Regions from separate parts of the Shewanella sp. AS16 genome, predicted to be linked through region 1. Evidence: predicted binding sites of a transcription regulator. Region 1 holds the regulator's gene; each other region holds the start of a gene.

Region 1 (10,619 bases):
ATGGCGTCCAGTGCCGCCTCGGCATCTTTGCCTTCGGCCTTGATGGTAATGCGTTTCCCCATGCCGGTTTCCAGCATCAGGAGGCCGAGCACGCTGGCGGCCGAGGCCTGTTTATCCCCTTGAATGAGGGTGATGCTGGCATCGAAATCCGACGCCAAGATTGCAAGCTTGGTGGCGGCCCTGGCGTGCAGCCCCAGCTTATTGCAGATGGTGACCTGACGTTCAAGCTTTGGCATGACTCAGTTCCCTATGGCGGGCCTGCACCTTATGTTTACCGTTGGCGAAGCGTTTGGCCAGTTGTTCGGCAACATACACAGATCTGTGCTGGCCACCTGTGCAGCCTATGGCGATCGTCAGATAGCTGCGATTGTTGCGCTCCAGGTGCGGCAACCAGGTTTCCAGCAGGTTTTCTATCTGCCAGATGAACTTATTGACCAGGGGCTGACGGCTCAGGAAGTCCTGTACCGGCTCATCCAGGCCGGTGAGCGGCCGCAGTTCCGCTTCCCAGTGAGGGTTGGGCAGGAAACGTACATCGAACATGAAGTCGGCTTCGGTTGGCATGCCATGCTTGAAACCGAAGGATTCGAAGTTGATCACCAGCTCTTTGTCGACACTGCCGAGCAGGATCTGCCTGACCTGGTCGCTCAGTTCATAGATATTCAGGTTGGAGGTATCTATGTAGTGATCGACCAGCTTAGACACGGGCTCGAGCAACTTGCCTTCGAGCTTGATGGCTTCCTGCAGCGAGACCTTGCTCTTGGATAGGGGGTGCAATCTGCGGGTTTCACTGTAGCGTTTGAGCAATACCTTGTCGCTGGCATTGAGGTAGAAGCTGCTGAGTTCTGTCCCCTGCGGCAACCGGGCGAGCTGTTGTTCCAGCACCTTCTCCTGCTCCGGCATGTTGCGCACATCTATGCTGATGGCCACCAGATCGTTGCTGCCCTTGAACTGTTCCAGCAGGCTGCCGATGAGCTGCAGTGGCAGGTTATCGACACAGTAGTAGCCCAGATCTTCCAGTACCCGCAGGGCAACAGATTTTCCTGAGCCGGAGCGGCCCGAGACTATGACAAGCTTCATCCAGTGATTACCTGATAGAGTTCCGATTCATCGCAGGTCTTGCGCAGCTGTTTCAATATCAGCTTATTGCTGAGTTTTTCAGCCATGCAAGACAGGGTGCTCAAGTGCAGTTGACATTGATCTGCCGGGACCAGCAAGGCAAACAGCAGGTCTACCGGTTGTTTGTCTATGGCATCGAAGGCAATGGGTTCCTCACACTTGACCAACACGGCAATAGGTTGCTCTATGTCGGTCAAGCGCCCGTGTGGGATAGCGATACCATTGCCTATGCCAGTACTGCCCATTTTTTCTCGCGCCACCAGGCTTTCAAAGATCGCCTGAGATGAGAGGTTTGGGTACTGGGCCGCAACTAAGTCGCCTATGAGTTCCAGTACCTTTTTCTTACTGCCTGGAGTGGCGCAGGTGGTGCATTCCGGCCGCAGTATGCTACTAAGTTGCATTATTAGTGTTTTGTCAGCTTCTCTTTGTGTTTAATTACCTGACGGTCGAGTTTATCGATCAGGACGTCTATCGCGGCATACATATCGGCATGCTCCGAGGTGGCATACACCTCACCACCGGTAAGATGGATTTTGGCTTCGGCAATCTGTTGCGTTTTCTCAACATTGAGCACAACGTGCACATTATTGATCTGTTCGAAATGGCGTTCAAGTTTTGAAAATTTTTCTTGTACATAATCACGCAATGAATCTGTGATTTCTATGTGGTGCCCAGTCAGATTAATTTGCATATACCTCTTCCTCCAATGTCCTAAGTGTCTATAAACTCTTACGTTGATTTGAGGGGGGGATCAACATGGCTTCACGATATTTGGCTATGGTGCGCCGGGCAACATTGATCCCCTGTTCTGCCAGAAGTTGCGCCATTTTGCTGTCGCTCAGAGGCTTCTTCTGGTTTTCCGCCGCGACCAGCTTCTTGATGAAGGCGCGGATAGCGGTAGATGAGCACTCGCCACCATCGTCGGTACTGACGTGGCTGGAGAAAAAATATTTTAGTTCAAACAGGCCTCTTGGGGTATGCATATATTTCTGGGTGGTCACCCTGGAAATGGTGGACTCATGCATCTCGACGGCCTCGGCGATATCGTTGAGCACCATGGGCTTCATGGCTTCCTCGCCATACTCGAAAAAGCCCTGCTGGTACTGGACTATGCAGTTGGCTACCTTGAGCAGGGTGTCGTTGCGACTCTCCAGGCTCTTGATAAACCATTTGGCTTCCTGCAGATGTCCGCGGATGAACTGACTGTCGGCCTGGCTCTTGGTGCTGCGGGCCATGGCGGCATACTGTTGGTTGACACTGATCTTAGGCATGCAGTCCGGGTTGAGCTCGACCACCCAGCGTCCGCTTTTCTTCATGACAGAGACATCCGGGATCACATACTCATCATCGACAGGGGTGATGAGCAATCCCGGGCGCGGATTCAGCGTCTGGATCAGGGCTATGGCCTGCCTCAGCTCATCTTCCTTGAGCCGGGTCTTGCGCATCAGGGTGCGAAAATCGCGGCCGGCGATGAGTTCAAGGTGATCTTTAATCAGGAGCCGGGCATTGTCTATGTGGGGGGTATCGGCGGCAAATTGCGCCAGTTGGATCAGCAGGCATTCACTTAGGTCGCGGGCCGCGACTCCTATGGGATCGAAATGCTGAATGCGCTTGAGCACGGCTTCGACTTCATCCAGCTCTATCTCAGGGTTGCCCATGGCATCGAGTATCTCTTCCATGCTCTGGGTCAGGTAACCCTGTTCGTCTATGGCATCTATGATGGCCGTCGCTATCGCCAGGTCGGTTTCCGAGAAGGGGGTGAGATTCTTCTGCCATTCCAGATGCTCATACAAGCCATCGCTGGTTTCCCCCTGGAAGGGCATATCGTCCTCCCGCATGCCGCCGGAGCCGGAATTGGGCGAGGCGGTGAACACTTCATCCCAGGTGGTGTCCATGGGCAGCTCATCCGGCATGGACTCCTGGGTCAGAGATTCGGCGGTATCAACGGTCGAACTGTCCTTGTCCGTCGACACTTGGCTGTTGTCGCTGAAGTCGGTATCCGGCTGCGCCGGATTTTCGTTGGTGCCGGCAGCCTCATAGCTATCCTCCTCCTGCTCGAGAAGGGGATTGGAGTCTAGTGCTTGTTGGATCTCTTGTTGCAGTTCCAGTGACGAGAGTTGCAACAGACGTATCGCCTGTTGTAATTGGGGCGTCATGGTTAACTGCTGACCCAGTCTTAACTGGAGTGACGCTTTCATCTTACCGCTGATCCCTACTTATTATTCTTGAACACAATTGTTGGCTCATTGGTGTTGGCTCGCTGGTGTTGGTGATAGTGCCGACTGTCAACCCGCCATGGTCTGAAAGTGCCGGCCCATGCCTTAACTATAGCCTGAATTGTTCTCCTAAGTACACAGCCCTAACTTGCTGATTGTCTAGGATCTCTGCCGGCGTTCCTTCGGCAATAAGATTGCCGTGGCTGACGATATAGGCATGTTCACACACATCCAGAGTTTCGCGCACATTATGGTCCGTTATCAACACCCCCAAGCCGCGGATCTTCAGGTGTTCGATGATTTTTTTGATGTCGATGACGGAAATCGGGTCGACCCCAGCGAAGGGCTCATCCAGCAGGATAAACTTGGGGTTGGCCGCCAGTGCCCTGGCTATCTCGACCCGGCGGCGCTCGCCGCCGGAGAGGGACATGCCCTGACTGTCACGGATATGGGTGATATGGAATTCTTCCAGCAGGTTTTCCAGCTGTTCTTCCCGCTGCTGCGCCGTCAGTGACGAACGCGTCTGCAATACGGCCATGATGTTGTCATGGACTGTGAGCTTCCTGAAGATGCTGGCTTCCTGGGGCAGGTAGCCTATGCCTTTACGGGCCCGCAGGTGCATGGGATCTGTGGTGAGATCGTCATCGTCGATGAAGATCTGTCCCTTGTCGCTCTTGACCAAGCCGACGACCATATAGAAGGTGGTGGTCTTGCCGGCACCATTGGGGCCGAGCAGACCTACGACCTGGCCCGTCTTTACCGTCAGGCTGACATCCTTTACCACCTGGCGGCTCTTATAGCTCTTGGCCAGGTTCTCGGCTCTCAAGGTAATCTGTGTCATTCCTGCTCCTGCTGGTTAACCTGCGGCTCGCTCTGTGGCATGGGCTTGGGCTCTTCCTGATAAGTTTCAGGTTGAATGATGGTGATCACCCTGTCATCGCCGTCGCCCGAGCTCTCGGCGATGAGTTTCTGCTCGCCTATGTTATAGCGGATGAGGTTGCCCTTAACTTGGCTGCCGGCCTGATCCAGGCTGGCATCACCCTTGAGGGTCAGGGTGCGGCTGGCTAATTCGTAACGTATTTCCTTGGCGCTGGCCGATGCCGGACGGCCATCATCGAGGATCTGCGAATAGGTGGCAGGATCCCCTATGGCGACCAGCACCTTGGCGCCATCGTTTTCGGGAGAATAGGCCCTCAGTTCGCTGGCGTGGATCTTGATTGACCCCTGAGTCACTTCGACCGGGCCGAAGAAGATCAGCTGGTTGTTCTTGATGTCGGCGGTTTGGCTGACGGCCTTGATCTTGACTTCTTGCTTGAGATCGCCTTCTTTGGCCACTGAACTCATGCTGATGACGCACAGCAGGCCGGCGAGGAATAAATTATTTTGCATCGTATGTACCTTCTATCTGACTGGTCAGCTGCACTTCTTGTGCATTGAGGTCGGCGTAAAGTCCTTGGCCCCGGATGTTGAAGTCTTTGCCCTTGACGTAGATGACTCTGTCGGATGTCATTATCATGGTGTTGAGATCCAGTTCCAGATAGCTTGTGGTGAGTGTCTGTACGGGTTCGGTCGGGCTGATGGCATCGATGATAACATCATTTTCCAGCACTACCTTGCCGCTATCCTTGTTGAGCCGCCCTTGGTTGGCCCTCAACCGCCATTGCGCCTGGCCCTTGTCCGGGTATATGAGGTAAACGGGTTGAGTGAACTTGGTGAGGTTGAACTCGGCGAAGTGCTCCATGTACTTGGCCGTGACCCGGCTGTTGACTTTGCCTTCGTCGTTGAAGCTGATGCTGCGCAAATCGTTGGCCATGAAGTCTGGCCTATTTTGCGCAGCCAAGTTGCCGCTGTCCTGGCTGCCATGTTTGTGCTGCACTTGCCAGTAGAGTATGAGTGCCGTGCTGAAAAACGCGATTATCGCCAGGGTGACCCGGTTCATACACTCATTCCATGGGCTGTGGTGAATTTATTTTGACTGAGCAGCAACAGGTCTGTCAGTTCCCTCAGTGCACCATGACCGCCCTGGATATGGGTCACCATGTGGGCATGTTGCCTCACATAGGGGTGACCGTCGGCGACGCACACGGCCAGGCCCACGGCTTTCATCACCGGCAAGTCCACTATGTCATCGCCTATGTAGGCGACTTCTTCCGGTTGCACCTCATAGCGCTCGAGCAGCTCACGGTAAGGAACAAATTTGTCGTCTATCCCCTGGTAGATGTGACTGATGCCGAGCGCCGTCATCCTGTTCTCAACGATTTTTGAGTTGCGTCCGGTGATCACCGCCAGGTTGAAACCGCTGGACAGGAGTGAGCGCACCCCGTAACCGTCGCGGGTGTGGAAAGCCTTGAGCTCTTCCCCGTTGTTGCTCATGTAGATGCGACCATCGGAAAATACCCCGTCGACATCGCAGATGAGCAGCTTGATCTTCTGGGCCCGCTGCCAGACGTCGGCGCTGATGGGGCCGTAAAAGCCTTGTTGTTCCATGTTAAATCACTCCCGCCTTGACCATGTCGAGCATATTGAGGGCGCCTATGGGGCGTTGGTTGGCATCGATCACTATCAGGCCATTGATATTTTTTTCTTCCATCAGCAGCAGTGCCTGGGCCGCCAGCACATTCTCCGTGATGGTGACACAATTACGTGTCATCACCTTGGCAATGGGGGTGGTGCGCAGGTTGACTTCTGCATCTATCACCCGGCGCAAGTCACCGTCGGTGAAGATGCCGACCAGCGCCTGCTTGTCGTCGACAATCGCCGTCATGCCCAAGCCTTTCTTGGATATTTCGTACAGGGCTTCGGTGATGCAGATGTCGTGGGGCACCAGGGGCAGGGCGTCGCCCTGATGCATGACATTGCTGACCTTGAGCAGCAATTTGCGTCCAAGGGCGCCGCCCGGATGCGACAGGGCAAAGTCGTCGCGGGTGAAGCCTTTGGCTTGCAGCAGGGCGACCGCCAGCGCATCGCCCATGACCAGGGTGGCCGTGGTGCTCGAGGTCGGTGCCAAGCCGAGCGGGCAGGCTTCTTCCTCGACCGCAATGCAGAGGTGCACCTGGCTCAGGCGGGCCATGTTGGAGTCGGGTTTGCCCGTGACCGCTATCATGGGAATGCCCATGCGCTGGATAACCGGCATCAGGGTCAGGATTTCGCTCGATTCCCCCGAATTGGAAATGGCCAAGATGATGTCGTTCTCCGCCAATACCCCGAGATCGCCGTGGCTGGCCTCACCCGGATGGACGAAGAAGGCGGGGGTGCCAGTGCTGGCGAAGGTGGCGGAGATTTTATTGCCTATATGACCCGACTTGCCCATGCCCATGACTATGACCTTGCCGCTGCAATTGAGGATCAACTCGCAGGCCTGGGCAAACTCGTCCGAGTCGACGTATTGATACAGATTGTCCAGTGCCGCCTTCTCGATATCGATAACGCTGCAGCCCCACCGGCGCAATTGGCTTTTATCTAGCATGTCTGTTTCTCTTTTCTTCTATGCCGCTATATCGCTCAATCAATGGGATTGAAACAGGATAAACTGATAAGCGATGAAGCAGCTGACTAATACCACCCCGTGCCAGGGTTTCAATTCCCGGGTGCGACCGCTGAATAACACCAAGACGGCGAGGGCGACACTGGTGGCCATCACCATGTAAAAGTCCCGGCCGCTGGCCATGGCATCTATCTCTCCCGGGGCTATCAGTCCAGGGACCGCGAGCACGGCCAGGATATTGAATAGGTTCGACCCTACAATATTCCCTATCGCCAGGTCATCTTCTTTTTTCAGCACCCCGGCGATGCAGGCGGCGAGCTCGGGCAGGCTGGTGCCTATGGCTATGATGGTCAGGCCTATCACCAGCTCGGAAAGATGGAACGCCTTGGCGATACCGACGGCGCCATCGACCATGAGGTCTGCCGCCAGGGGCAAGAGTACTATGCCCAGCACCAGCCAGAAGAGGGCCCTGGGGGTCGGCACGTCTTTGGGAATTTCGGCATCCGCCTCGGCGTCGAGGGGATCTTGCTGCTTGTTGGTCAGGGCATGCCAGATGAGGTAGGACATGAGCACCAGAAACAGCCCCAAGAGTATGACACCGTCGAGACGGGTCAGCATGCCATCATGCAGCAGATACCCGGCAAGCGCAGTGGCGGCCAGCATCATGGGGATCTCCCGCTTGAGGGTCTGTGAGCTGACGGCGATGGCGCCGAGCAATGAGGTCAATCCCAGGATCAATGCCACATTGGCTATGTTGGAGCCCAACACATTGCCTATGGCTGTGTCCGTCATGCCTTCCATCGAGGCGGTGGCGGCGACAAACATCTCGGGTGCCGAGCTGCCCATGGCGACGACAGTCAGGCCTATGAGCATGGGCGGCAGCCCCAAATTGCGGGCGAAGGCGGCGGCGCCGTAGACAAATTTATCTGCGCTCCAGATCAATACGACTAAGCCAGCAACAAGTAAAAAAACATTAAATAACATTTGATAACAATCGAGAGGGATATTACCCCGCATTTTCGCTGGATTTAACTCAAATTGAAAGTATCCTGACTCGATAGTCGCGATTCGGTTGTAGGTTAAAGCGCAATTACGTACAATTTGCAGCTCTTCGAGACCTCGCCAGGAAGGCGGTTATCTCTTCTTTCATCTCCGGAATCACGCATGACTCAAGATCTATCTCCCTTGGTTGAAATCCGTCATCTCGGTTTTAGTCGTGGCAATCGTGTCATCTATGAAGACATCAGCCTGTCCATCCCCAGGGGGAAGGTGACGGCTATCATGGGGCCGAGTGGCATAGGGAAGACCACCTTGCTCAAACTCATCGGCGGGCAGTTGCAGCCGGATCACGGTCAGGTGTTGTTTGATGGCCATGATGTGCACCGCGCCAGTCGCAGTGAACTGTTCGAGCTGCGTAAACGCATGAGCATGTTGTTTCAGAGCGGCGCCCTGTTCACAGATATCAATGTGTTCGACAATGTCGCCTTCGCGCTGCGTGAACATTCGGGCCTGCCCGAGGCCATCATACGCGCCATAGTACTGATGAAGCTCGAGGCGGTCGGGCTGCGTGGCGCCGCCAACCTGATGCCCAATGAGTTATCAGGTGGTATGCAACGCCGGGCGGCATTGGCGCGGGCGATGGCGCTCGAACCCGAGATGGTGATGTATGACGAGCCCTTCGCCGGCCAGGACCCTATTTCCATGGGGGTGTTGGTCAAGCTGATACGCGAGCTGTCCGATGCCCTCAACCTCACTTCCGTGGTGGTCTCCCACGATGTGCACGAGGTGCTGAGCATAGCGGATTATGTCTATGTGGTTGCAGACAAGAAGGTGATAGCCCATGGCACACCGGCACAGCTGCAAGCGCTCGACAATCCGCAGTTGAAACAATTTATTCAGGGGGCACCGGACGGTCCCGTGCCCTTCCATTATCCGGCCGAGGATTATCAGAAGGAGTTGGCCCGTGGGCTTGATTAACACTATTGCCGCGATGGGTCGCAGCGCCATAGAGATGATGCTGGGCTTCGGCCAGGCGGGTCTCATGTTGTGGGGCGCCATCTTTCAGAAGCCGCGGATTGCCAAGGGGCTTCCTCTGCTGGTGCGGCAGATTTATGTGGTCGGCGTTCAGTCCATGGTGATCATCCTGGTCTCAGGACTCTTCATCGGCCTGGTACTGGCGCTGCAGGGCTATAACATACTCGTGGGTTTCGGCACGGAAGAGAGCCTGGGCCCCATGGTGGCTTTGAGCCTGTTGCGGGAGTTGGGGCCTGTGGTGACTGCCTTGCTGTTTGCCGGCCGGGCCGGTTCGGCGCTGACGGCCGAGATCGGCCTGATGAAGAGCACTGAGCAACTGTCCAGCCTGGAGATGATGGCGATAGATCCCCTCAGGCAGGTGATAGCACCGCGCTTTTGGGCCGGGGTGATCAGCATGCCCTTGCTGGCGCTGATGTTTTCTGCCATAGGCATATACGGCGGCCACCTGGTCGGAGTCGAATGGAAAGGCATAGACAGCGGTGCCTTCTGGTCGATTCTGCAGGATTCGGTCGAGTGGCGTGAAGATATAGTCAATTGTCTGATCAAGAGCCTGGTGTTTGCCGTGGTGATCACCTGGATCGCCTTGTACAGGGGCTATCAGGTGACCCCAAATCCGGAAGGACTCAGCCGTGCGACCACGCAAACCGTGGTGCAGTCGAGCCTGGCGGTATTGGCACTGGATTTCTTGCTCACGACTATGATGTTTGGCCGCTAGCGCTGCCAAGCTGCAACAAATTTGCGTAATACGGATTCTACACAAGGTGGTAAAAGAGTATGTCAACACGGAAAATTGAGTTATTGGTCGGCCTGTTCCTGTTAAGTGGCCTGGCCGCCTTCCTGATACTGGTATTTAACGTCGCCAATGTCGAAGTTAGCTCGGGAAAAAGCAACTATAGCTTACAGGCCAGCTTCAGTAACATTGGCGGCCTCAAGGTACGCTCTCCGGTCAAGGTCGGCGGTGTGGTGGTTGGCCGGGTCAGCGCCATAGAGTTGGATCCCGTGAAGCTGGTGCCCGTGGTGACCCTGACCATGGACAAACGTTACAATCAGTTTCCCGAAACCAGCAGCCTGGCGATCCTGACCTCTGGTCTCTTGGGGGAGCAGTTCCTGGGATTGACCCCGGGTTTTGTCGATGATGATGTCGCCATGCTCGGCGATGGCGATAAAATAGATGACACACGTTCGGCACTGGTGCTGGAAGATCTGATAGGTCAGTTCTTGTACAGCATGTCATCCAAGGATAAATAGGAGTCACACTTATGTTGCGAGCAATATCCCGTTTTTGTTGTGCCTTGATGCTATTCGGTGGTTTGGGGCAGGCCCTGGCCGCAGATGACGGCATCAATACCATGGATCCCTATGCCATGGTGAAAGCCGTGGCCAACAAGACTTTCGATCGTTTTCACCAGGACAAGGCCATCATAGATAAGGACATGGATCATCTGAAACTCATAGTCCGTGAAGAACTGATGCCTTATATCGACTCCAAATACGCCTCTTACAAGGTGCTGGGCCAGTATCTGCGTGATACCACTGCCGATCAGCGTGAGCGTTTCGTGCAGGCCTTCGAAGGCTATCTAATAGCTACCTATGCCCAGGCCTTTACCGAGTACACAGATCAAAAGGTAGAGTTCTCGCCGGCAATCGATTTCAGCAAGGAAAAGATGGTCGATGTGAACGTGCAGATCATAGAAGCGGGACGCCCTCCCATTAAGCTGCAGTTTAAGGTGCGTCGCCTTAAAGACAACAGCTGGAAGGCCTTCGACTTG
Region 2 (10,619 bases), on a different contig from region 1:
CTCCGCTATGCTTGGCCACCTGTGCCGTATCCGCACCTGTTGATTTGGCCTGGGTCGAACGCATCTGGGCGTTCGTTGCCGTGTTGAGTTTGTTAATATCCATTGCCATTTTTGGCTCCAGCAGCATGTATCAAGATTTCTTAACCTGGGTATCGGCGGTCGGGAATAAAACTTTAGCTTATTTTACATCCTAACTTCCACTTCGCCAATTCCGCTGACTCTGGCATCCAATTCCCTGTTCGAATGGCTGTTTTTGACCCTGATGGTGTCACCCAGATTGCCGTCCCTGAGTGCTTCGCCCAAGGTTTTGATTTCGAAGGCGTCGGAGCGGGCAAATATCGAGATGGCATCGCCCTTACAGACGAAACAGAGGTTATTCGCCAGTATGGGCGCCTCCATGGCGACCCTGTGTTTGACTCTGGTACCTACTATCTCGCTTGGCTGCGCAAATTGCTGCCCCCTGAGACTGGTTTGATCTATGTAGCGGATCTCGAGCTCATCGGCGGTTATCAGGTCACCGGCCGAGAGTATGCTTGTGGCCACCACCACAGGGAAGAGGATATCGACTCTGACCGAGACATAGACTTGCCAGGGGTAGTCCAGGTCGGGGCTGTTGCAGCCGATTTTTACGGTATTATTGCGGCTGATTTCCCTGTCGCTGGCCAACTCGACCGTCACTGCGCTGCTGCACCTTGGAGGCGCGAGACGACTGTCCAGATTCAGCGGGGTGATCTCGACTCTGGCGTTGTCCGGAGCGGTAATTTTTTTCGCTACTACGGCTTTAGTCTGCGCCATTATGGCCGATATAGTGGGAGTCACAGGCTCATCGGCTGCGAGAGCCGCCAATGGCATGAAGCAAGTGATTAACAACCAAAGTAAATTTACTTTCATAATGAAGATGCTAGCGTCGCACGCTAGAGTATACCTATACTTTCACCGGGCCCGAGCTGGATGTCGTTTATCTGCAGTCTGTCAGAAAATTGACTCAGTCTAAGGCGAATTTTATCTCTGGTGAGTAGTAAGCAATTTATATGCCTATACTCGTATGAGTGCTAGGATACTGCATAAACACAACAACAAGGCAGGGTTATGTCGAGCATTCTTGATTCAGTCAATAAACGTACCCAACTGGTTGGACAAAACCGTTTAGAGTTACTGCTTTTTAAGCTCAATGGACGGCAGCGTTTCGGCATTAACGTATTTAAAGTCAAAGAAGTATTGCAGTGCCCTAAGCTAACCAGCCTGCCAAGACTCAATAAGCACGTCTGCGGCGTGGCCAATATTCGTGGTACCACCATCTCGGTCATAGATCTCAGCGCCGCCACGGGTGGCCGTCCCATCGCCAGTACCGAAAATTGTTTCGTGATCATTTCCGAATACAACCGCAGCGTGCAGGGTTTCCTGGTGAGCTCGGTCGAGCGCATCATCAACATGAACTGGGATGCCATAATGCCACCGCCCAAGGGCGCGGGTCGTTATTCCTATTTGACGGCTGTGACCGAAATCGAGGGCGAATTGGTGGAGATCCTCGACGTGGAGAAAATCCTCGATGAAATCTCACCGGTCAAGACCCAGATCAGCCAGGAAGTGGACGAATCCCTCACCCTGGATAGAGGCCAGCACTACCATATCATGGTGATAGATGATTCGTCGGTGGCGCGCAAGCAGATCATACGTTCGCTGGAGTCCTTGAACCTGCAGATAGACACGGCCAAAGACGGCAAGGAAGCATTGGACAAGCTTAAAGCCGTCGCCACCGAGATGGATAATGTGGCCGATGAGATCCCCTTGATCATCTCGGACATTGAAATGCCTGAGATGGATGGCTATACCCTGACGGCGGAGATCCGTGACGATCCCAAACTCAAGCATATCAAGGTGGTGTTGCATACCTCCTTGAGCGGGGTCTTCAACCAGGCCATGGTGCAAAAGGTGGGTGCCAATGACTTTATTGCCAAGTTTAATCCCGACGAGTTGGCTGCCGCAGTCAATAAACATCTGAGTCTTTAACCTTTTTATACCCGGGCCTGTCCACTAGCCTGGCAACACAGATCCAAGGATGGTCGTTACTTTTTTACCCGTATGAACAGACACTGGCGTGAGTGGTGTTCATCGCAGTTAGGATATTAATGTGCCGAATAAATCACTCGCTGAAGCCGAATATAACCAGTTCAGGTTGTTTTTAGAGCAACATAGCGGCATCGTCTTGGGTGACAATAAGCAGTATCTGGTTCGCAGCCGTCTGGCGCCCCTGATGGGCAAGTATCAGTTACCCTCGCTTTCCGACGTGGTCAAGCAATCGATGAAACCCATAGAGCGTCAACTCAGGGCTGAAGTCATAGATGCCATGACCACCAACGAAACCTTATGGTTCAGGGACAGGTATCCATTCGAATTGCTGAGTTCGGCGCTGTTGCCCGAGTACAGCCGTTTGGGGCGGCCCTTGAAGATCTGGTCGGCCGCCTGCTCCTCCGGGCAGGAACCCTATTCCCTGGCCATGACTGTGCTCGAATATCAACAGCGCAGACCGGGAACCCTGCCTGCGGGCGCGAGCATTCAGGCGACGGATCTGTCACCTTCCATGCTGGAGCGTTGCAAGAATGCCGAATACGACAGCCTGGCATTGGCAAGGGGCCTGTCCGAGGAGCGCAAGCGCCAATTCTTCGATGCCACCCCGACGGGTACCATGAAGGTCAAGGATAACGTCAAGCGGCTGGTGAATTTCCGCGCCCACAACTTGCTCGAGAGTTATACCTTGCTGGGTAAGTTCGACATCATCTTTTGCCGCAATGTACTGATCTACTTCGCCCCGGAGGCAAAGGCAAAGATACTGCGGCAATTTGCTGCCGCCCTGAACCCCAGGGGGATCTTGTTCCTGGGGGCATCTGAGTCCATTGCCGGCCTGACCGATGAATTCGATATGGTGCGTTGCAACCCAGGCATCTATTACCAGAAAAAGACTTAAGCTATTCTTTTAAAAGAAAATCACCGAGATAATTCGGTGATTTTTCATTCTCTCCCGCAATATCTCTACTCGAACTTATTTGTTGGCACATGAATTGCTTTAATTCCGTCAGTGGAATTAGGAGGCAAATTTATGGCGATCAGTTTTGACAAAGCACTTGGCGTGCACCAATACACTCTGGGTGTCCGGGCCCAGCGGGCCGAAGTGCTGTCGAGCAACATAGCCAACGCCGATACTCCCCATTACAAGGCGCGTGATGTCAACTTCGCCTCGGCGATGCAAGCCGCCCAAAGCAAGCAGCATGGTCTGAGGACAGCTGTCACCAACGAAAAGCATTTCGATTTGGCCGCACTTTCTCAGCAAAATGTGCAGTATCGGGTGCCGGATCAGCCCGATACCGGCGACGGCAACACTGTCGATGTGCAACACGAGCAATCGGCTTTCATGCAAAATGCCTTGGAATACCAGATGTCTCTGGGCTTCCTCGACAGCAAGTTTTCCGGGCTGAGAAAGGCCATTAGGGGAGATTAATCATGAGTTTATTCAATATCTTCAATGTGGCAGGTTCGGGCATGTCGGCGCAATCTGTCAGGCTCAACGTGACGGCCAGTAACATTGCCAACGCCGACTCGGTATCGAGCAGCATAGACAAGACCTACCGCGCCAGACAGCCTATCTTCGAAGCCGAATTGGCCAAGGCCAGCAGTCAACAGCTGGACTCGCAAGGGGTCGCGGTCAGAGGCATAGTCGAGAGCGATAAGCCGCTGCTGAAAGAATATTCTCCCGATCATCCCATGGCCGATACCGATGGCTTTATCTACAAACCAAATGTCAATGTGATGGAAGAAATGGCCAACATGATTTCTGCCTCACGTTCGTATCAAATGAATGTCCAGGTGGCTGACGCGGCGAAATCCATGCTGCAGCAAACCCTGAGAATGGGTAAATAATATGAGTCTTTCCGGAGGTTTGCTATGAGCCTAGTCAATAACGTACTCAACACGTCCGCTCAGAATGTTCAGAGCAAGAGCGGTGTGAGCCCCAATTCCGCATCGAGCACAGGCTCGACGGGAAATCCTTTCCTGGACAGCATCAGCTTGCCGGAGGACTCGGGCGTGCCCGAGGCCAAGAGCCAACAGCTGACACAGGATGATTTCTTTTCCCTGTTGAGCCAACAGTTGTCGATGCAGGATCCTTTTAAGCCGGTCGACAACGACCAGATGATCGCCCAGATGGCCTCTTTCTCCACCGTCGACGGCATAGGCAAGCTGAACGATGAAATCGGCAACCTCAACAGTCTGACCACCTCGAGCCAGGCGCTGCAGGCATCCGGTTTGGTTGGCCGCAAGGTGTTGATCCCATCCGATGTGGGTTATAGCTCAAGCGAAGACCCCGGCATCAAGGGGGTGATAAGTACGCCCGAGCCTATGCAGGACATCAAAATAAGCGTCGAAGATGAGTCGGGTCAGTTGATCAAGACCTTCATAGTCGATGGCCGCGAAGGCGGCAACATAGACGTCAGCTGGGATGGATTGGATAAGAATGGCGTGCCGGTCAAGGAAGGCAACTATTCCCTCAAGGCCAGTGGCAGCGTCGATGGCAAGGCCCAGGATCTCGCCGTTTCGACCTACTCGCACGTTTCCAGTGTGTCATTGGGAACCGCCAGTACCGGTGCCATCCTCAATCTGAGAGGCATGGGTGGCATCAAGTTAGCCGATGTATTGGCCGTTTCAGAAACATAACTCGAATTTAATGAATAGGGCGCCCGGCGCCTAACCAAGCATTTAGTCAGAATTAGAGGTGAACTATGTCATTTAATATTGCACTGAGTGGTATCGCTGCGGCGCAGAAAGATCTCAATACCACGGCAAACAACATTGCCAACGTCAACACGGTCGGCTTCAAGGAGTCGCGGGCGGAATTTGCCGATGTCTATGCCAATTCGATCTTTTCCAACAGCAAAACCGCCGTCGGCGGGGGTGCCACCACGACTCAGGTGGCGCAGCAATTCCACCAGGGCAGCCTGCAGTTCACCAACAATGCGCTGGATATGGCCATCAGTGGCAATGGTTTCTTCGTTACCTCTTCTTCGGTCGGCACCCAGGATTATTCCTATACCCGTGCCGGTGCCTTCAAGCGTGACGCGGATAACTTCCTGGTGGACTCGGCCGGCAACTATCTGCAGACTTTTCCGGTCGACAAAGAGGGTAATTCCACCTCTGTGAGTCTGACCACCACCCAACCCGTGCAAATTCCCGATACCGCGGGCAGCCCGGTGAAAACTTCCAATGTTTCCATGACGGTCAACCTGAACTCGAGTGAGAAAACCTTGGATCCGGCCGACTTCGATCCGGGCAATGCCAAGACCTTCAACAACTCGACGGCCGTGACCGTCTATGACTCCCTCGGCGAGTCCCATGTGTTGACCACTTATTTTGTCCGTCCTCCCGGGGCCGCCAGCGGCGGCAATAGCAGCTGGGTCGCCTTCTATGCCATGGATGATAAGCCTGTCAATCTGGATGCCGGTGCGGTCGGAAGCTATGTCAAAGACACGGATACGGATACGGACGGGGACGGCATAATAGATCCAACGGGTACCGCCCAGACCACGGGTGGCTGGACCGGTGCCGTGGTGAGCTTCAACTCTGTCGGGGCTTACACAGGCAGCAACCCTGCGACCATCACCACGGAAGCGCTGGGGACAGGTGGCTCAAACGTGTTGAGCGCCGCCGCCGATGCAACCCAGCAGATCACCATTAATTTTGACAATCCGACCCAGTTCTCCGAGAAGTTCAACGCCACCGCATTGAGCCAGGACGGGGTGACGGTCGGCCGCCTGACCAATGTCGAGGTCGGCGCCGATGGTCTGGTAACTGCCAAGTACAGCAACGGCTCGACAGTGCCCTTGGCACGGGTCGCGTTGGTGCGCTTCTCCAACGAGCAGGGCTTGACCCAGGTGGGCAACACTTCCTGGAAGGCGACCCAGGCCTCGGGTGAGGCCTTGGCCGGCGAGGCCAATGGCGGCACTTTCGGCAGCATACGCTCGTCGGCATTGGAGCAGTCGAACGTCGACCTGACCACTGAGCTGGTGGATCTGATCTCGGCCCAGCGCAACTTCCAGGCCAACTCACGTACCCTGGAAATCAACAACACTCTGCAACAGACGATACTGCAGATCCGTTAATGCTTTCTATGCCATGAGAGTGTTGCCGCCTGCGGCAACACTCTGCCGCTTCCTTGCGGCAGATTTCCCCCGTCAGCCATTCCCCATGCTTTTTTCTTAGTTATCCACTCATTAGCTTGTCTACTTTTTGGCATGATGCTTGCTTTGTATTAGCCATGTAGGAAGTTTGACGGAGCAGCCAGTGGACAAATTACTTTATGTCGCCATGAGCGGGGCCAAGCAGAATATGAATGCGCTGGCCGTGCGTGGCAACAACCTAGCCAATGCCAATACTGATGGTTTCAAGTCGGACATGGCCCAGGCGCGTGCCATGCAAGCCTTCGGTGAAGGCATGCCGTCGCGGGTATTTGCCATGACTGAGTCGCCTTCGGCCAACTTCAGGGCCGGCCCCATCAAGACCACAGGCAGGGATCTGGACATAGCCGTCAAGGGCGATGGCTGGATAGCTGTGCAGGGAAAGGATGGCGCCGAAGCCTATACCCGCTCCGGCAGCCTGAGTTTCGATACGACCGGCTTGCTGCGTAACGACAGGGGCAACGCTGTGATGGGAGAAAATGGTCCCATAGTGCTGCCACTGCCGATCCAGAAGGTCGAAATTTCCCAGGATGGCATCATTTCGGTCAGGCCCCAGGGGGCGACGGCGGAAGTGATAGAAGAAGTCGGTCGCATCAAGCTCGTTAACCCGGGCAACCAGAATCTGATGCGCGGCGAGGACGGCTTATTCCGTTTGACCTCGGGTCAGGATGCGCCGGCGGATCCCCGGGTGGCGCTCGAGAGTGGGGCGGTCGAGGGCAGCAATGTCAACGCCGTCGAGGAAATGGTGTCCCTTATCGATTTACAGCGTCAGTTCGAGTTGCAGGTCAAGATGATGAAAACCGCAGAAGAGAATGATCGCGCTTCCTCTGCATTAATGCGCATTAGTTAGGAGATAGATTATGCATCCCGCCTTATGGATAAGTAAGACTGGCTTAGACGCTCAGCAGACCAATATCGCCGTGATTTCCAACAACGTCGCCAACGCCAGCACTGTGGGTTTCAAGAAGAGCCGTGCCGTGTTCGAAGACTTGCTCTATCAAACTGTGAACCAGGCCGGCGGCGTCAGCGCCTCCAATACCAAGCTGCCCAATGGCCTGAATATCGGCGCCGGTACCAAGGTGGTCGCCACCCAGAAGTCGTTTACCCAAGGCAACATGTTGACCACGGACAACTCGCTCGATCTGATGATCGAGGGACCGGGTTTCTTCGAGGTGCAGCTTCCCGATGGTACCGCGGCCTACACCCGCAACGGCCAGTTTACCCTGGACGAGAGTGGCCAGCTGGTGACCCCGGGTTCCGGCTACGTGGTGCAGCCGGCAATTACCATTCCCGACAATGCGACCAGCATTACCGTTTCCGCCGAAGGCGAAGTGTCGGTGAAAACCCCGGGTACCGCCGAGAACCAGGTGGTAGGTCAGCTGAGCATGACAGACTTCATCAATCCATCTGGCCTGGATCCCATGGGACAGAACATGTACCAGGAAACCGGCGCCAGCGGCACCCCCATTCAGGGCACGGCTTCGCTCGATGGCATGGGGGCCATACGCCAGGGCGCACTGGAGACCTCCAACGTCAATGTGACCGAAGAGCTGGTCAACCTGATCGAAGGTCAGCGGGTCTATGAGATGAACTCCAAGGTGATTTCTGCCGTGGATCAGATGCTGTCTTATGTTACCCAGAATCTGTAGGGGACGACCCATGGCTAGATACCTGCTGCTGCTTGCCGGTCTGTTGCTTACCGGCTGTAGCTCGACCCAGAACAAACCCATTGCCGACGATCCTTTCTATGCGCCTGTTTATCCTGAGGCGCCGCCAACCAAGATGGAGGTCACAGGCTCCATCTATCAGGAGAGCCAGGCATCCAGCTTGTATTCGGATATTCGCGCCCATAAGGTCGGCGACATCATCACTGTGGTGCTCAAAGAGGCGACCCAGGCGAGCAAGAGCGCCAACAACAAGATCAAGAAGGGCTCGGATCTGTCGGTGGAACCGCTCTTTGCCGGTGGCGGCAATGTCACCATCAAAGGGGTGCCGCTGGATCTGAGCTACCAAGATGCGATGAATACCAAGCGCGAGTCGGGGGCGGATCAGAGCAACAGTCTCGATGGCAGCATCTCGGCCAACGTGATGCAAGTGCTCAGCAACGGCAACCTGGTGATCCGAGGTGAGAAATGGATCAGCATCAACAATGGGGATGAGTTTATTCGGGTGACAGGCATAGTCAGATCCCAGGACATTCGCCCCGATAACACCATAGATTCTCCCCGGGTCGCCAATGCCCGCATCCAATACAGCGGCACAGGTACCTTTGCCGAAGCCCAAAAAGTGGGTTGGTTAGGTCAGTTTCTGCTGAGCGACTGGTGGCCCTTCTGAGGAGTTTGCCCATGAAAGCTAAATTCATACTCGCAGCCGGCTTATTGCTGCTGGCCCTGCCTGGCTACGCCGAGCGCATCAAGGACATAGCCAATGTCCAGGGGGTGCGCAGCAACCAATTGATAGGCTATGGCATGGTGGTCGGCCTGCCGGGCACGGGAGAGAAGACCCGCTATACGGAGCAGACCTTCACTACCATGCTGAAGAACTTCGGCGTCAATTTGCCGGACGGTTTTCGCCCCAAGATCAAGAACGTTGCCGTGGTGGCAGTTCATGCCGACATGCCGGCCTTCATCAAGCCGGGTCAAAGTCTTGACGTTACCGTCTCCAGCTTGGGTGAGGCCAAGAGCCTGCGTGGCGGCACCCTGTTGCAGACCTTCCTCAAGGGGGTCGACGGCAAGGTGTACGCCATAGCCCAGGGCAGCCTGGTGGTCAGTGGTTTCAGTGCCGAAGGCCTCGACGGCTCCAAGGTGATCCAAAATACCCCTACCGTTGGCAGGATCCCCAATGGCGCCATTGTCGAACGTCCGGTCGCCAGTTCCTTCTCCAGCGGGGATTACCTGACCTTCAACCTGCGCCGCTCCGATTTCTCCACCGCCGAGCGCATGGCGGATGCGATCAACGATCTGCTGGGCGATGGCATGGCCAGAGCCCTGGATGCCACTTCGGTCCAGGTCAGTGCCCCGAGGGATGTGTCCCAGCGGGTGTCTTTCCTGGCGACCCTGGAGAATATTCAGGTTGAACCGGCAGAAGAGTCGGCCAAGGTGATAGTCAATTCCCGTACCGGCACCATAGTGGTAGGCCAGAATGTACAGCTGCTGCCGGCGGCCGTGACCCATGGCGGTTTGACAGTGACCATAGCCGAGGCCTTGAATGTGTCTCAGCCCAATGCCCTGTCCCAGGGTGAGACTGTGGTGACCAGCAACAGCACCATAGGTGTCGAAGAAGATAAGCGCCGCATGTTCATGTTCAATCCGGGCACTACCCTGGATGAGCTGGTGCGGGCGGTCAATCTGGTCGGCGCGGCGCCTTCGGATGTGTTGGCGATCCTCGAAGCGTTAAAGATGGCAGGCGCTTTGCATGGTGAACTCATCATCATCTGAAAATTGTCGGGGAACCATGGAAAAGCTGTCAAATTCATCGCACTTTCTCGATCTGGGCGGCCTGGATTCGCTGCGCTCTCAGGCGCAGCAAGATCAGAAGGGCGCCTTGCAGAAAGTGGCCAAGCAATTCGAAGGCATTTTCGTGCAGATGTTGATGAAGAGCATGCGTGACGCCAATGCGGTGTTCGAGTCCGACAGCCCGATGAACAGCCAATACACCAAATTCTATGAACAGATGCGCGATCAACAGCTGTCGGTCGACTTGTCCGACAAGGGCGTGCTGGGTCTGGCGGACATGATGGTGCAGCAGTTGTCTCCTGAGGGGAGCAATGTCACCCCTGCCTCAGTGCTCAGAGGTGAGCTTGGGGCCAGTCCGGCGCGGCAGCAGCCTGACACGGCCGCCGCCATCCCTCCAGTTGCCACAGCGAAAACCACAGCTGAGCCTCAACCTGAACTGCTGTTTCCAAGCCGGCACCACAGGACAGAGGCGGGCCCACAAACGGCAGACGGCATATTGGCGCCCATCTTGAGTGGCAAGACCTTGCCGTCGGCAGCGGCACAAACCCAGGTGAATGCGACCTTCGACAGCCGGGATGAATTTGTCACCCGTCTCTATCCCCATGCAGAGAAAGCGGCCAAGGCCTTGGGCACCAGCCCTGAGTTGCTGTTGGCACAGTCTGCGCTGGAAACCGGCTGGGGGCAAAAGATGGTGCGCCGCAGCGACGGTGCCAGCAGCAATAACTTATTCAATATCAAGGCCGACAAAGGTTGGGACGGCGGTAAGACCAGCGTCAATACCCTGGAATTTGAACAGGGCATAGCCGTTAAACAGAAAGCAGATTTCAGAATGTACGACAACGTCGAGCAGAGCTTCAATGATTTCGTGTCTTTCATCAGCGAGGGTGACCGCTACCAGGAAGCCCGGCAAGTGGCCGCCGAACCCGCCAAGTTCATCAAG
Region 3 (10,619 bases), on a different contig from region 1:
GGCGGCCGAGCACGACGACCGCTGTCGATGCGATACAGATAGGTCGACAGGGAATGCCATACCAACTCGCCGTCGACGAAGGCCTTGGACACCAGCTCAAACTCCAGGCCAGAATCCGTCATTGTGCTGCCGGTGAGGCTGCATTCGAGTTCGAAGACTTCATCGACCCTGAGCGGTCGCAACACGCTTATGCTGTTTTTCAGGTGCAGCATGCCCAGCAGCGGAAAGGTAATGGCTTCATGGGTAAAGATCTGCGCATGCAGGCGAAACGCCATCACATAGAGATAGGTCGGCGGCAAGGTCCGGCCATCGAAGCTGAAATTACAAACGTCGGCATACTGGCTTACCTTAGCCACGGATAGGCGTACGTCCCGGGCGCTGACCTTAATTTGGGGTAAGGCTTGCTGGTCCCAGCCCGGCTTGCGGCCAAAAAAAATCTTGCGATAAAGAGAAAATAGCGAGGGCATCGCCTTCAATTCAACACAATACTCGTTCTTCAAGTCGATATACCTTCTAATTAACTTAAACTGACCGGCGGCACTGATTTCAACCATGAATAACATTAGCCCAGACCTAGGCCAGGCACAGAAATATTCAATATAAACCAACACCTATTAGCGTCAGAAACTGTATCCAGGAAGGCATTCCAATGCTGCTCGATCCTGTATAAACGGGCGCCAGTATAACTCAGACCCGACTGGGCTGTGTATCCTTAACTTAGCGCCAAAGACTAAGCCTTTTTAAAACAGTTGGTTAGAGACTGACTTCAGCGACTATGCGCGCCGGATGCGCAAAACGCTTCGCTGTGGCACACTAGCGGCTCAATCACTCCGGTAACAGCACAGTGCAAGACAAGAACTTCGACAAACTCGCGCAAAAATTTGCGAAAAACATCTATGGCACCCCCAAGGGCGAGATACGCGCCGCCGTGCTATGGCGGGATCTGCAACCCGCACTCGCCGCCTTTGGCGACAGAAAACTCAGGATACTCGATGCCGGCGGCGGCTTCGGCTTCTTCAGCCAGAAGTTGGCGGCTTTGGGGCACCAAGTGGTGCTCTGTGATATTTCGGCGGCCATGCTGGCCCAGGCCAGGCAGCAGATAGACGCCGCTGTCATGCCACTGGATATTCGTCTGCTCCATGCCCCAATTCAGGCCTTATCCCTGGCCGAGCATGGTCGGTTCGATCTCATCCTCTGTCATGCGGTGGCGGAATGGCTGAGCGACGCCAGGCAGACACTGACGGACTTGCTCACCCTGCTCGAGCCCGACGGCTTATTTTCGCTGATGTTTTACAACAAGGAAGCCATGCGGTTCCACAATCTGGTGTCGGGCAATTTTGACTATGTAGAGCAGGATTTCAAGGTCAAGAAGAAGGTAGGTTTGACGCCGCCCCATCCCCTGTATATCCAACAGGTACGTGACTGGTTTGACGCCTGGCGGCTCACCCTTGTGTGTCAATCCGGGGTCAGGGTGATACACGATTATCTGAAACACCAGCAGCCACACAATTTCAGCCAACAGAAGCTGCTGCAGATGGAGCTGCAATACTCACAACAGGAGCCCTACCTCTCCCTCGGCCGTTATGTGCATTTCATCGGCCACAAGCAAGCTTAGCGCCCGCCAGGGCGGCAGTCTCAGTCGCAACTGCCGCTCCAGCAGGAAGTCAATTCGGCCCCGGCGGCGGTCAATTGCTTGACCAGACTCTTTTGGCCGACCAGATGGCCGGCACCGACGACGATAAACAAAGGTTTCGGGCCCGTCTGGGCGCTCATCAAGCGGCGAATCTTATCTGCCATGCCCAGGTTGCGGCGCCACAGCAGCGCCTCGACCAGCTCGGTTTCCCCCTTGTCGAGCAACTGTTGCTCCATCAAGCGGGCGATCTGGGCCTCGTCGCCACTGCGCCAGGCGTCTATCAGGGCCAACACCTCGGCATCCGAGGCACTCACCGCGTCCCTGACCATGGACCATTGGGTCTCTTGGCTGAGGGACGCCAGCAACCCCAGCTGAAATCCTATCGTCTCGAGTTCGAATACCTGTCTTGGCGCATTCCTGGCCAGCAGGTAGGTGTCTATTCCCTTGTCGGCACTGTAGCCCATGCTGGCATAGCGGTACAGACTCAGCTGCAATGACTGTAACCAGGGGGCATAGGCCTGCAGGCTCTGACATAGGCGGCCGCGGTTGGCACAATAGGACTGCATCAAGACCCGGGTCTCCTCGTCCATCTCCCCGGTGGCGGCGCCATATTTCTGCACCAGGGCGGCGCCATTGGCCTTGGTGACATCGACTTCGACCACCAGCCCGGCGGCCCCGGCAAATTTGGCCTCTATCTGGGGTGCCAAAGGATAGAAATCCTCACGGCCGACATGGATAGACCCCAACAGATACGCCGTCTTCCCCTGATAGTGGATGCGAAAGAAGGGCGGCGTATCCGAGACGGCGGCAACCGCGGCCTGACTCAAACACAACAACCAGAGTAAATTCATGGCCATTATCTGTCGCCATCGACTTGTTGCCATCTTCCCTGCCTCCTATAATCCCTACAAATTTTAACTGAGACGCCGTTATGCCACACACTAAGGTCATAGAGCAACTGAAAGAAAATCTGCAGCTCGCCTATCGCCAGGCACTGGATGCCGATGCCAGGCTGGATGAATTGAAAAAAGCCGGTCACGCCAAGTTCAGCGCCATCTTCACTCGGGAACAAGGCTTCAAGGCGCAAGGCAATCGCTTTCTGGTGTATGTCCAGGAGCTGGCCGAGGAGCTGGACACACTGCAGCAAGCGGACAGCCTCTCGGCCACGGCCATAGCCCATTTCGTACATAAGCTAGGTACCCTGCTGCAAACCCTGCAGGCCTTCAAACAGAATGCCCGTTAATCCCCGGGCATAGGTTGCACCGGGACGGACGCCCGAGGGCGCACTCCCAGGTTGCGACCGTATGTCATATTGCTGTCATATCAACGTCATAGACTCCCGCCATACACCCAGCGGGAATAGCATGATGACGGCCATAGATCTAGCCAACGAACTCGACAAGATAATCACCAAGGGCGCGGTAAACGTCTTGTTTCAGCCTATTTTCAACATTGTCGAACGCAAGATCCATGGCTTCGAGGCCCTGAGTCGGGGACCCGAGCATAGCCCTCTCTTCTCGCCCGTGCCCCTGTTTCAGACTGCAGCCCATGAAGGCAAGCTCAGCGAACTCGAGACCCTATGCCGGCGACTGTCGCTGGAGCAGTTCAAGCTCAGGCAGCTCAATGGCAAGTTATTCATCAATATTTCACCCAAGGCACTGCTGGATCCGGATCATCCCAAGGGCATGACGCTGCAGTTGCTGCAACAATTGGGCATACCCGCTTCCCAGGTGGTGATCGAATTATCCGAACAGTACCCGGCCGACGACATAGATCTGCTCAAGTCCTGCCTGAATCATTACCGCAATCAGGGCTTCCTCACCGCCATAGACGACCTCGGCGCCGGCTATTCCGGGCTCAGGCTCTGGTCCGAACTGGCACCCGACTATGTCAAGATCGACCGTCACTTCATCCAACAGATAGACACCAGCCCGGTCAAGCAGGAGTTTGTTCGCTCCATAGTGGAGCTATGCCAGAGCCTGACCTGCAAGGTCATAGCCGAAGGGATAGAGACGGCGGCAGAATTGGCCGTGCTGACCCAGCTGGGGATCACCTATTGCCAGGGCTATTTGCTCGGCCGCCCGGAACAGGCGCCGCGGCGCAACATGCGCGCCAGTTTGACAGGTGGCCACACCCAGATGTTGCCAAGGTACAGCGAGTCGGCCGAGAGCCTATGTTGCAACGCCACCACTGCGCCACCGGACACCAAACTCAAGTACCTGAGTGACAAGTTTATTTCCCAGCCGGCACTGCAGGCCATAGTGGTCTACGATGGGGTTGCCCCCCAGGGAATATTGACCCGCGCCAGTCTGCTGGAGCTCTTCAGCACCCCCTATGGCAGGGCATTGCATGAAAATCATGCCGTTGCCGAGGTCATGGATCGTCAGGTGTTGCAGCTGGAGTCGAATGAACCCCTGTCCAGCGTCAGCCAGCTGCTGACCTCGGACAACGAACATACTGTGGCGCAACAGTTTATCATTCTGCGTCAGGGACAGCTGCTCGGCATAGGCCACACCAAAGATCTGCTGCAGCGCATTACCGAATACAGGATCAAGATGGCCCGCCATGCCAACCCGCTGACGGATCTGCCGGGCAATGTCCCTATCCAGGAAGAATTGAAACGCCTCAAATTGCAACAGCGGCCCTTCTATCTGGCCTATTTCGACCTCTGCAATTTCAAGCCTTACAACGACATCTATGGTTTCTGTCGCGGCGACGAAGTGATCTGTGAAGTGGCCAACCTGCTCACTAAGTATCAGACAGATACCAGCTTCATCGGCCATGTGGGCGGGGACGATTTTGTGCTAATAGGCAGCTGCGACGACATAATGCGCCAGAGCAAACAGATCTTGGCCGATTTCGAGGCACATAAGTCTATCTTCTATAGCCAGGCCCATTGGCTGGAACAGAAGATGTTGGCCGATGACAGGCAGGGGAACCCCTGTCATCACCCCTTGATCAGCCTATGTGTCGGTATCCTGACCCCGGCACAGACGTACCAGAGCAACGAACATGAGCTATCGACCCTGAGCGCCAGGGCCAAGAAGCAGGCAAAACACACTCAGGGTGGGTTCTACCTGCTCGAAGAGACACTGGATAAAATCGCCTGAACGCCCTGGGCACTTGGCTTAAGCTCTTGCATTAAGCTCTTGGTTTAAGAGCCGGGCTTGAGAGTCTTATCCAACCAATCGTTCAGCATCTTGGTCTCATACATATAGGGCTTGTTGCTGATATGGGGCATGGAGTCCATGAAGCCCAAATCGGTCAGCTTCTCATCGCCGGCCATGATCACCTGTTCCCCCTCGAGTATCTGGTAGCTGAAACTCATACGTGGCGGGTAGACGGGTTTCACCACGCGGATATCGTTCGGGGTCGCACCGAAGGTGGGGCGCATGTCACCGGCCAAGTCCAGATTCGTCACCGTCATCCGCAGCTGCTGTCCCGGCTTGAGCAACTTGGACGCTTCCTTATTCAGGTTATGGGTCAGGGTTTCGAACAGCTGCCGTTCATAACGCGACTTTTTCATGTTGGCGCTTCTGATATCCGTATAATCCTTGGGATTCTGCCAGGTGATACTCACCACCCCGTCCTCGGTAACCGGACTCTCGGGCATGGCTTCACCCGCGGTCACAGCGCCTGTGGCCAATAGGCCGCCAATGAGCAACAACTTTAATGGGTTTGTAGATTTCATCTCGTACTCCTGGGTTCAATGTTGTTTGCCTTACTCCCATGTACAAAATTTAACCCTATTCAAGCCGGGATGCAAAATTAAAACGCCGGAAAAGCCTCTGAGTAACCAATTGTTTCAAATGATATAATTAATATACATTTGCTTACCTTGGCCTTAACTCTTGTATCTGTTCGTATCCCTGGCCTCTCAACGATCCGGGTCTCGCAGCCCTGGCCCAGGCTCAAGCTAAGCCGATGATAACCAAGCCTAGAAGGGGAACCTGGCCGCCAGTCCAGGGTAATGGCTCTTGAGATCTTTCTTCTTGGTGCTGAACTTTTTCCCCGCCGGGGTGGCCTTGCCCGAGGGGACGAAAGGCAATTCCCTGCCTGTCCTGTCCTCGTAGAGTTTGCCTGCGATGAGATCATATTCATCGACGAAGGGATAGGGATAACCATCCTTCAGCGGCCACAGAGGCAATTGTGCCAAACAATCGGGCGCGGCTATCGCCTTCTGAAACCAGTCCTGGCCCAGTGAAATCAAGAAGCTCCTGAATTCGGCGAAGGCATATTCGGAATCACAGCCGGTGATCACATAGGCCGCGCCCCACAGCGACCAGAGGTAGCTCTGGCGCATCTTCTGGCCGAAGAGCTTATCGAATGCCTTGAGCGCCTCATCATCCAACGGCGTTAAACGCGCCGTCAGCGTCGCCGCCAGTGATTCCTGATCCTGATCGCCGTTACTGCGGGTCACCAGCGCCCAAAATTCTGTTTCTGTCATAATCCTTGCCGAGCGCCCTGCGCTGTCAGTTAAAACCCAGGTTATTTTACACTATTAGCGCGTCTATGCTGGACTCGGATCGGCGCTTTTTCTACACTTGGGCACTTCGTCATTAAGGTTGCCCCATGATCCCAGTTCCTGCTCGCCTCGCACTCCTCATGTTCCTGTATTGCCTCCTCACCGCCGGCGCACTCTGGCGAGCCCTGGGCACAGGGGCCCTGGATGTCTTTACCCTGGGAGTGGTTCCCGTGCTGCTGGGACTGATACTGCGTCAATCCTGGGCCTGCATGGCGCTGCGCCTCTATGTCGGCATTCAGACCCTGGGCTGCGCCGCATTGGCCATCACGGCCCTCATAGCCTACCGCATCACCCCGGAAGAAGTCAGGGTCGTAGTCCAGGGACAGGAGTTGCCCATTCCTGCGGTCGTCATAGGCCTGATGGCCCTGCTCGGCTTCCAGTATTGGGTCGCCTTCTCCGCCAACACCCGCAATTATCTCGCCAGGCACTAGTGTCAGCGCGTTTATCTTGCTGAATTATCGGATAAAAGGTAATTTAGCGCCCAACATCAGCCCATGAGAGCCTAATCCTGTATGAGCCACTTATCTCCAAGCGAATTGTCACTCTTGTTGGTTGAACCTTCGGAAACCCAGAAAAAAATCATCATGGGCCGGCTGCAGCAGGAAGGCATACTGAGCATACAGACGGCCGGCAAGCTGAGCGAAGCCAAAGAGATAATCACCCGCCATAAGCCGGATCTTATCGCCAGCGCCCTGCACTTCGAGGATGGCAGCGCCCTGGAGCTCTTGCAACATATCAAGGCGGACCCTGGCTCCAAGGATATCCAATTCATGCTGGTATCGAGCGAATGCCGCCGGGAACAATTGGAGATCTTCCGCCAGTCGGGAGTGGTGGCCATACTGCCCAAACCCTTCAGTTCCGAGCACTTGGGTAAGGCGCTCAATGCCACCATAGATCTCCTCAGCCATGACGAGCTGGATCTGAGTCATTTCGATGTCCAGGATCTGCGGGTATTGATCGTCGACGACAGCCCCCTGGCCCGCAAAGTGATAGGGCGCACCATAGCCAACCTGGGGATCAAGCAGATCTGCGAGGCCGACGATGGCGCCCAGGCGATCGCGCTGCTGCAACACCGGATGTTCGACCTGGTGATCACGGATTACAACATGCCCAGTGTCGACGGCCTGGCACTGACCCGCTATATACGTACCCAGAGCAACCAGTCGCACATTCCCATTCTCATGGTGTCGTCCGAGGCCAAGGATACACATCTGAGCAATGTCGAACAGGCCGGCGTCAATGCCTTATGTGATAAGCCGTTCGAACCCAGGCTGGTCAAACAACTCCTGTTCCAACTGCTGGAAGATTGACCCCAATAACAGGATATGCATCTAAAAAGCATCAGAATTTGATTTAACAAGGGATTATCTGGCGCTAAAGCCCTTTTCAAGCGTCTCGCCTTGTGGCATGTTAGGCGAGTTTACTAAAAACAAATCTACGGAAAGAAGAGACTCTTAACATGAACAAAACTGAACTTATCGCCAAAATTGCTGAAAACGCAGAACTGACCAAAGCAGAAGCGGCCCGAGCCCTGAAATCATTCGAGCAAGCCATCACCGAGTCTATGAAGAACGGTGAAAAAATCTCTATCGTGGGTTTTGGCTCTTTCGAAACCAGCACTCGCGCTGCACGCACTGGCCGTAATCCTCAGACGGGTCAAGAAATTCAAATTGCGGCAGCCAATGTGCCAAAATTCAAAGCCGGCAAGACGTTACGTGACAGCGTAAACTAATTCCTTGCCAGGCATTAAAGAAACCTCCCACGGGAGGTTTTTTTGTTTCCGCTCTCGGGCTGAGCCTGGCTCGGCTGCACAATAAACGTGCACCTCTGCCCCACGGGCAGGCATACCCTGGCTCCCCAAGAAGCAACCAAAGATTATCCAATTGTTTTTTAATCAGATTCTATAGTGGCACGCGATTAGCAACCCTCAATGCAGAAAAACATCTTCACCGCAGCACGCCTAGGGGCGCGCCCGGTGAAAACATAACTGAAAGGGGATGAGCATGAAAAAATCACTGTATCGCGGCCTGCTACTCGGCACAGGCATGATCCTGAGCGGCAACGCCCTGGCAAGCGTGTCCGGCAACATAGGCGTCACCTCCAACTACCTATGGCGCGGCACCAGCCAGACCCAGGACGCTGTCGCAGTTCAGGGTGGCTTGGATTACAGTCATGATTCCGGGCTCTATGTCGGCTCCTGGGTATCGAGCGTCGACTTCGGGGATGACACCAGCTATGAACTGGACCTGTATGGGGGTTATGCCGGCAGCCTGGGGGAAGATATTGGCTATGACCTGGGTTACCTCTATTACGCCTATCCGGATGCCAATGGCAACATAGACCTGCATGAGCTGTATGGCAGCCTCAGCTGGAAATGGGTCGAGATCGGCTATTCCCACCTCATAGATGCCGGCGATGATGTCGCCACCGAGCCACTGGACAAGAAAGATCTCAGCTACCTGCATGCCACTGTCACAGTGCCCCTGTCCGACAGCCTGAGTCTGGCGGCCCACTATGGTTACTCAAGTGGCGATGTGGTCGAGAGCTGGTTCGGGGAAGACAACTATGCCGACTACAGCCTGACCCTGAGCGCAGAGACCCAGATTGGCACTGTGTCTTTCAAGCTGGCGGATACGGATCTGGCGGGCGATGATGCCAAGGTCGTCCTGGGCTACTCCTACAGCTTCGATCTCTAACCCAAGCCCCTTGGCCACAGCATAAAAGTCACAAAATAAAAGCCACACGCGCCACCTTAGGGTGGCCTTGTGTTTTCAGGCTATGATGGGGCTATTCGCCTTGCGGGCGGCCACCATCTTCTCTATATACTCCACTATCGGCTCCGCCAGCTGGATCCCTGTCGTTGCTTCTATGCCTTCGATGCCGGGGGCGGAATTGACCTCAAGCACCAAAGGGCCGCGACTGGAACGCAAAATATCGACCCCGGCGAGCACCAGCCCCATGGCCTTCACAGCGGCCACCGCCGTCTTGCGCTCCAACGGCGTGATGCGCACCTTTTCGGCACTGCCCCCGAGATGCAGGTTAGATCTGAAATCCCCCTCGGGCCCCTGACGCTTCATCGCGGCCACCACCTTGTCGCCGACCACGAAACAGCGGATGTCGCTGCCGTTGGATTCACGTATATATTCCTGCACCAGAATGTTGGCCTTCAGCCCAAGAAACGCCTCGATCACGCTCGTGGCGGCTTTCTTGGTCTCGGCCAATACCACGCCTATCCCCTGGGTGCCTTCCAGCAGTTTGATCACCAAGGGGGCCCCGCCGACCATGGCGATCAGATCGCCAATGTCATCGGGTTTGCTGGCGAAGCCCGTCACTGGCATGCCTATTCCTTTGCGCGACAACAGCTGCAAGGCCCTGAGTTTATCCCGGGAGCGGGCGATGGATATGGAATCGTTGGCGGCATAGACCCCCATCATTTCGAACTGGCGTACCACGGCACAACCATAGAAGGTGACGCTGGCATGGATCCTGGGAATGATGGCATCGAACCCGGACAGCTCCTCGCCCTCCAGATGAATGCTGGGCTTGACCGAGTTGATGTTCATGTAGCAGTTGATGGGGTTGATGACGACAACCTCATGCCCCCGGCTCTCGCACGCCGCCACCAGACGGCGGATAGAGTACAAGTCAGGAAACTGCGACAAGATACCTATTTTCATCTTAGGTCACCAAATAATTGAGTGTAAATTGCTGGACTTAGCGGATCATTTCCCATGCAGGGAGAGAAAGCAACTTAATTAATCCAGGTTTGCTGCGAGTGCGGCTGCCCTGACCATGGCCAACCCCTTGGGTAAAGAATCCTTGTGTTGAATGCAAAAAAAATTTGCTTGGCCGCAGGGGAAATTTTCGTTAGAAAGTGCTTAGGTTAAAAGGAGTGCTTTTTAACGAAAATGCTTAGGGTCGCCTAAGCCAATTAAGACAGAGGAATTCGTTATGGCTCATATCACAGAAGTCGTGCCCGACGAGATGGAACTCGAGGCCATGGTCAGCCCCAGAAATCGTAAAGCCGCCGAAGTCATGCAACATAAACGTGCGGTCAAGCGCCGCCTGGAAGATTATCTGGAGCGCGCCGAGCTCAGGCGTGCCCTGGGAGAAGATGACGACCTGTTCTAGGTTGGGGCCTGTGCAGACTCAGACCTGGCCACCGGGAGAGCCGCGCGAGGACTTGTAGGCTGCGGTCTTGATCAGCAGCCATTCGGCCTTGGCCCCAAGATAAACATAGGCGCCCAACCCCACCAGCAAACCCACCACAGCCAGCATCATCCAGATCGCCGGCTCAACATACTGCTTCTCTCCCAGGGAGGCCTTGAACATGGTCAGCAGCGCCTCGATGGAGATGGCGATCAGGATAGTCGCCACGAAACGGGTAATGGTGCGCCGGGTCGAGCTGTGGCGGAAAATATCCTTATGCATCAATACCTCTTCCTCCAATATGGTCTTGCC

What was found. Region 1 encodes sigma-54, which starts transcription at its own class of promoters, with help from an activator protein. Its sites were predicted from a motif close to GTTGGCACGNNNNTNGNNT; they were not measured.
Region 2: a site for sigma-54 is predicted at 6,276-6,294, ahead of flgF (flagellar basal-body rod protein FlgF). Genes of this name have one in related genera too.
Region 3: a site for sigma-54 is predicted at 8,064-8,082, ahead of LZP73_RS06505 (TorF family putative porin). Genes of this name have one in related genera too.

Annotation. Positions count from the first base shown of each region.
Region 1 covers NZ_JAKCLK010000004.1:164,314-174,932, reverse strand. The annotation lists gene LZP73_RS12915 (HPr family phosphocarrier protein) at 1-236, opposite strand, end outside; gene rapZ (RNase adapter RapZ) at 223-1,077, opposite strand; gene ptsN (PTS IIA-like nitrogen regulatory protein PtsN) at 1,074-1,517, opposite strand; gene hpf (ribosome hibernation promoting factor) at 1,520-1,807, opposite strand; gene LZP73_RS12895 (RNA polymerase factor sigma-54) at 1,836-3,314, opposite strand; gene lptB (LPS export ABC transporter ATP-binding protein) at 3,442-4,173, opposite strand; gene lptA (lipopolysaccharide transport periplasmic protein LptA) at 4,170-4,721, opposite strand; gene lptC (LPS export ABC transporter periplasmic protein LptC) at 4,711-5,271, opposite strand; gene kdsC (3-deoxy-manno-octulosonate-8-phosphatase KdsC) at 5,268-5,819, opposite strand; gene LZP73_RS12870 (KpsF/GutQ family sugar-phosphate isomerase) at 5,821-6,798, opposite strand; gene LZP73_RS12865 (calcium/sodium antiporter) at 6,838-7,800, opposite strand; gene mlaF (phospholipid ABC transporter ATP-binding protein MlaF) at 7,981-8,793, shown strand; gene mlaE (lipid asymmetry maintenance ABC transporter permease subunit MlaE) at 8,807-9,565, shown strand; gene mlaD (outer membrane lipid asymmetry maintenance protein MlaD) at 9,625-10,098, shown strand; gene LZP73_RS12845 (MlaC/ttg2D family ABC transporter substrate-binding protein) at 10,110-10,619, shown strand, end outside.
Region 2 covers NZ_JAKCLK010000003.1:481,940-492,558, forward strand. The annotation lists gene flgM (flagellar biosynthesis anti-sigma factor FlgM) at 1-109, opposite strand, end outside; gene flgA (flagellar basal body P-ring formation chaperone FlgA) at 184-891, opposite strand; gene LZP73_RS10685 (chemotaxis protein CheV) at 1,090-2,010, shown strand; gene LZP73_RS10690 (CheR family methyltransferase) at 2,126-2,965, shown strand; gene flgB (flagellar basal body rod protein FlgB) at 3,098-3,496, shown strand; gene flgC (flagellar basal body rod protein FlgC) at 3,499-3,915, shown strand; gene flgD (flagellar hook assembly protein FlgD) at 3,940-4,707, shown strand; gene flgE (flagellar hook protein FlgE) at 4,773-6,149, shown strand; gene flgF (flagellar basal-body rod protein FlgF) at 6,331-7,074, shown strand; gene flgG (flagellar basal-body rod protein FlgG) at 7,085-7,873, shown strand; gene flgH (flagellar basal body L-ring protein FlgH) at 7,884-8,558, shown strand; gene LZP73_RS10730 (flagellar basal body P-ring protein FlgI) at 8,570-9,661, shown strand; gene flgJ (flagellar assembly peptidoglycan hydrolase FlgJ) at 9,678-10,619, shown strand, end outside.
Region 3 covers NZ_JAKCLK010000002.1:376,692-387,310, forward strand. The annotation lists gene LZP73_RS06455 (MaoC family dehydratase) at 1-467, opposite strand, end outside; gene LZP73_RS06460 (methyltransferase domain-containing protein) at 845-1,615, shown strand; gene LZP73_RS06465 (TraB/GumN family protein) at 1,636-2,517, opposite strand; gene LZP73_RS06470 (prephenate dehydrogenase) at 2,565-2,876, shown strand; gene LZP73_RS06475 (GGDEF domain-containing protein) at 3,001-4,743, shown strand; gene LZP73_RS06480 (DUF3016 domain-containing protein) at 4,788-5,324, opposite strand; gene LZP73_RS06485 (DUF4240 domain-containing protein) at 5,571-6,080, opposite strand; gene LZP73_RS06490 (hypothetical protein) at 6,206-6,589, shown strand; gene LZP73_RS06495 (response regulator) at 6,671-7,468, shown strand; gene LZP73_RS06500 (HU family DNA-binding protein) at 7,618-7,890, shown strand; gene LZP73_RS06505 (TorF family putative porin) at 8,162-8,854, shown strand; gene rimK (30S ribosomal protein S6--L-glutamate ligase) at 8,930-9,835, opposite strand; gene LZP73_RS06515 (PA3496 family putative envelope integrity protein) at 10,110-10,289, shown strand; gene LZP73_RS06520 (PDC sensor domain-containing protein) at 10,308-10,619, opposite strand, start outside.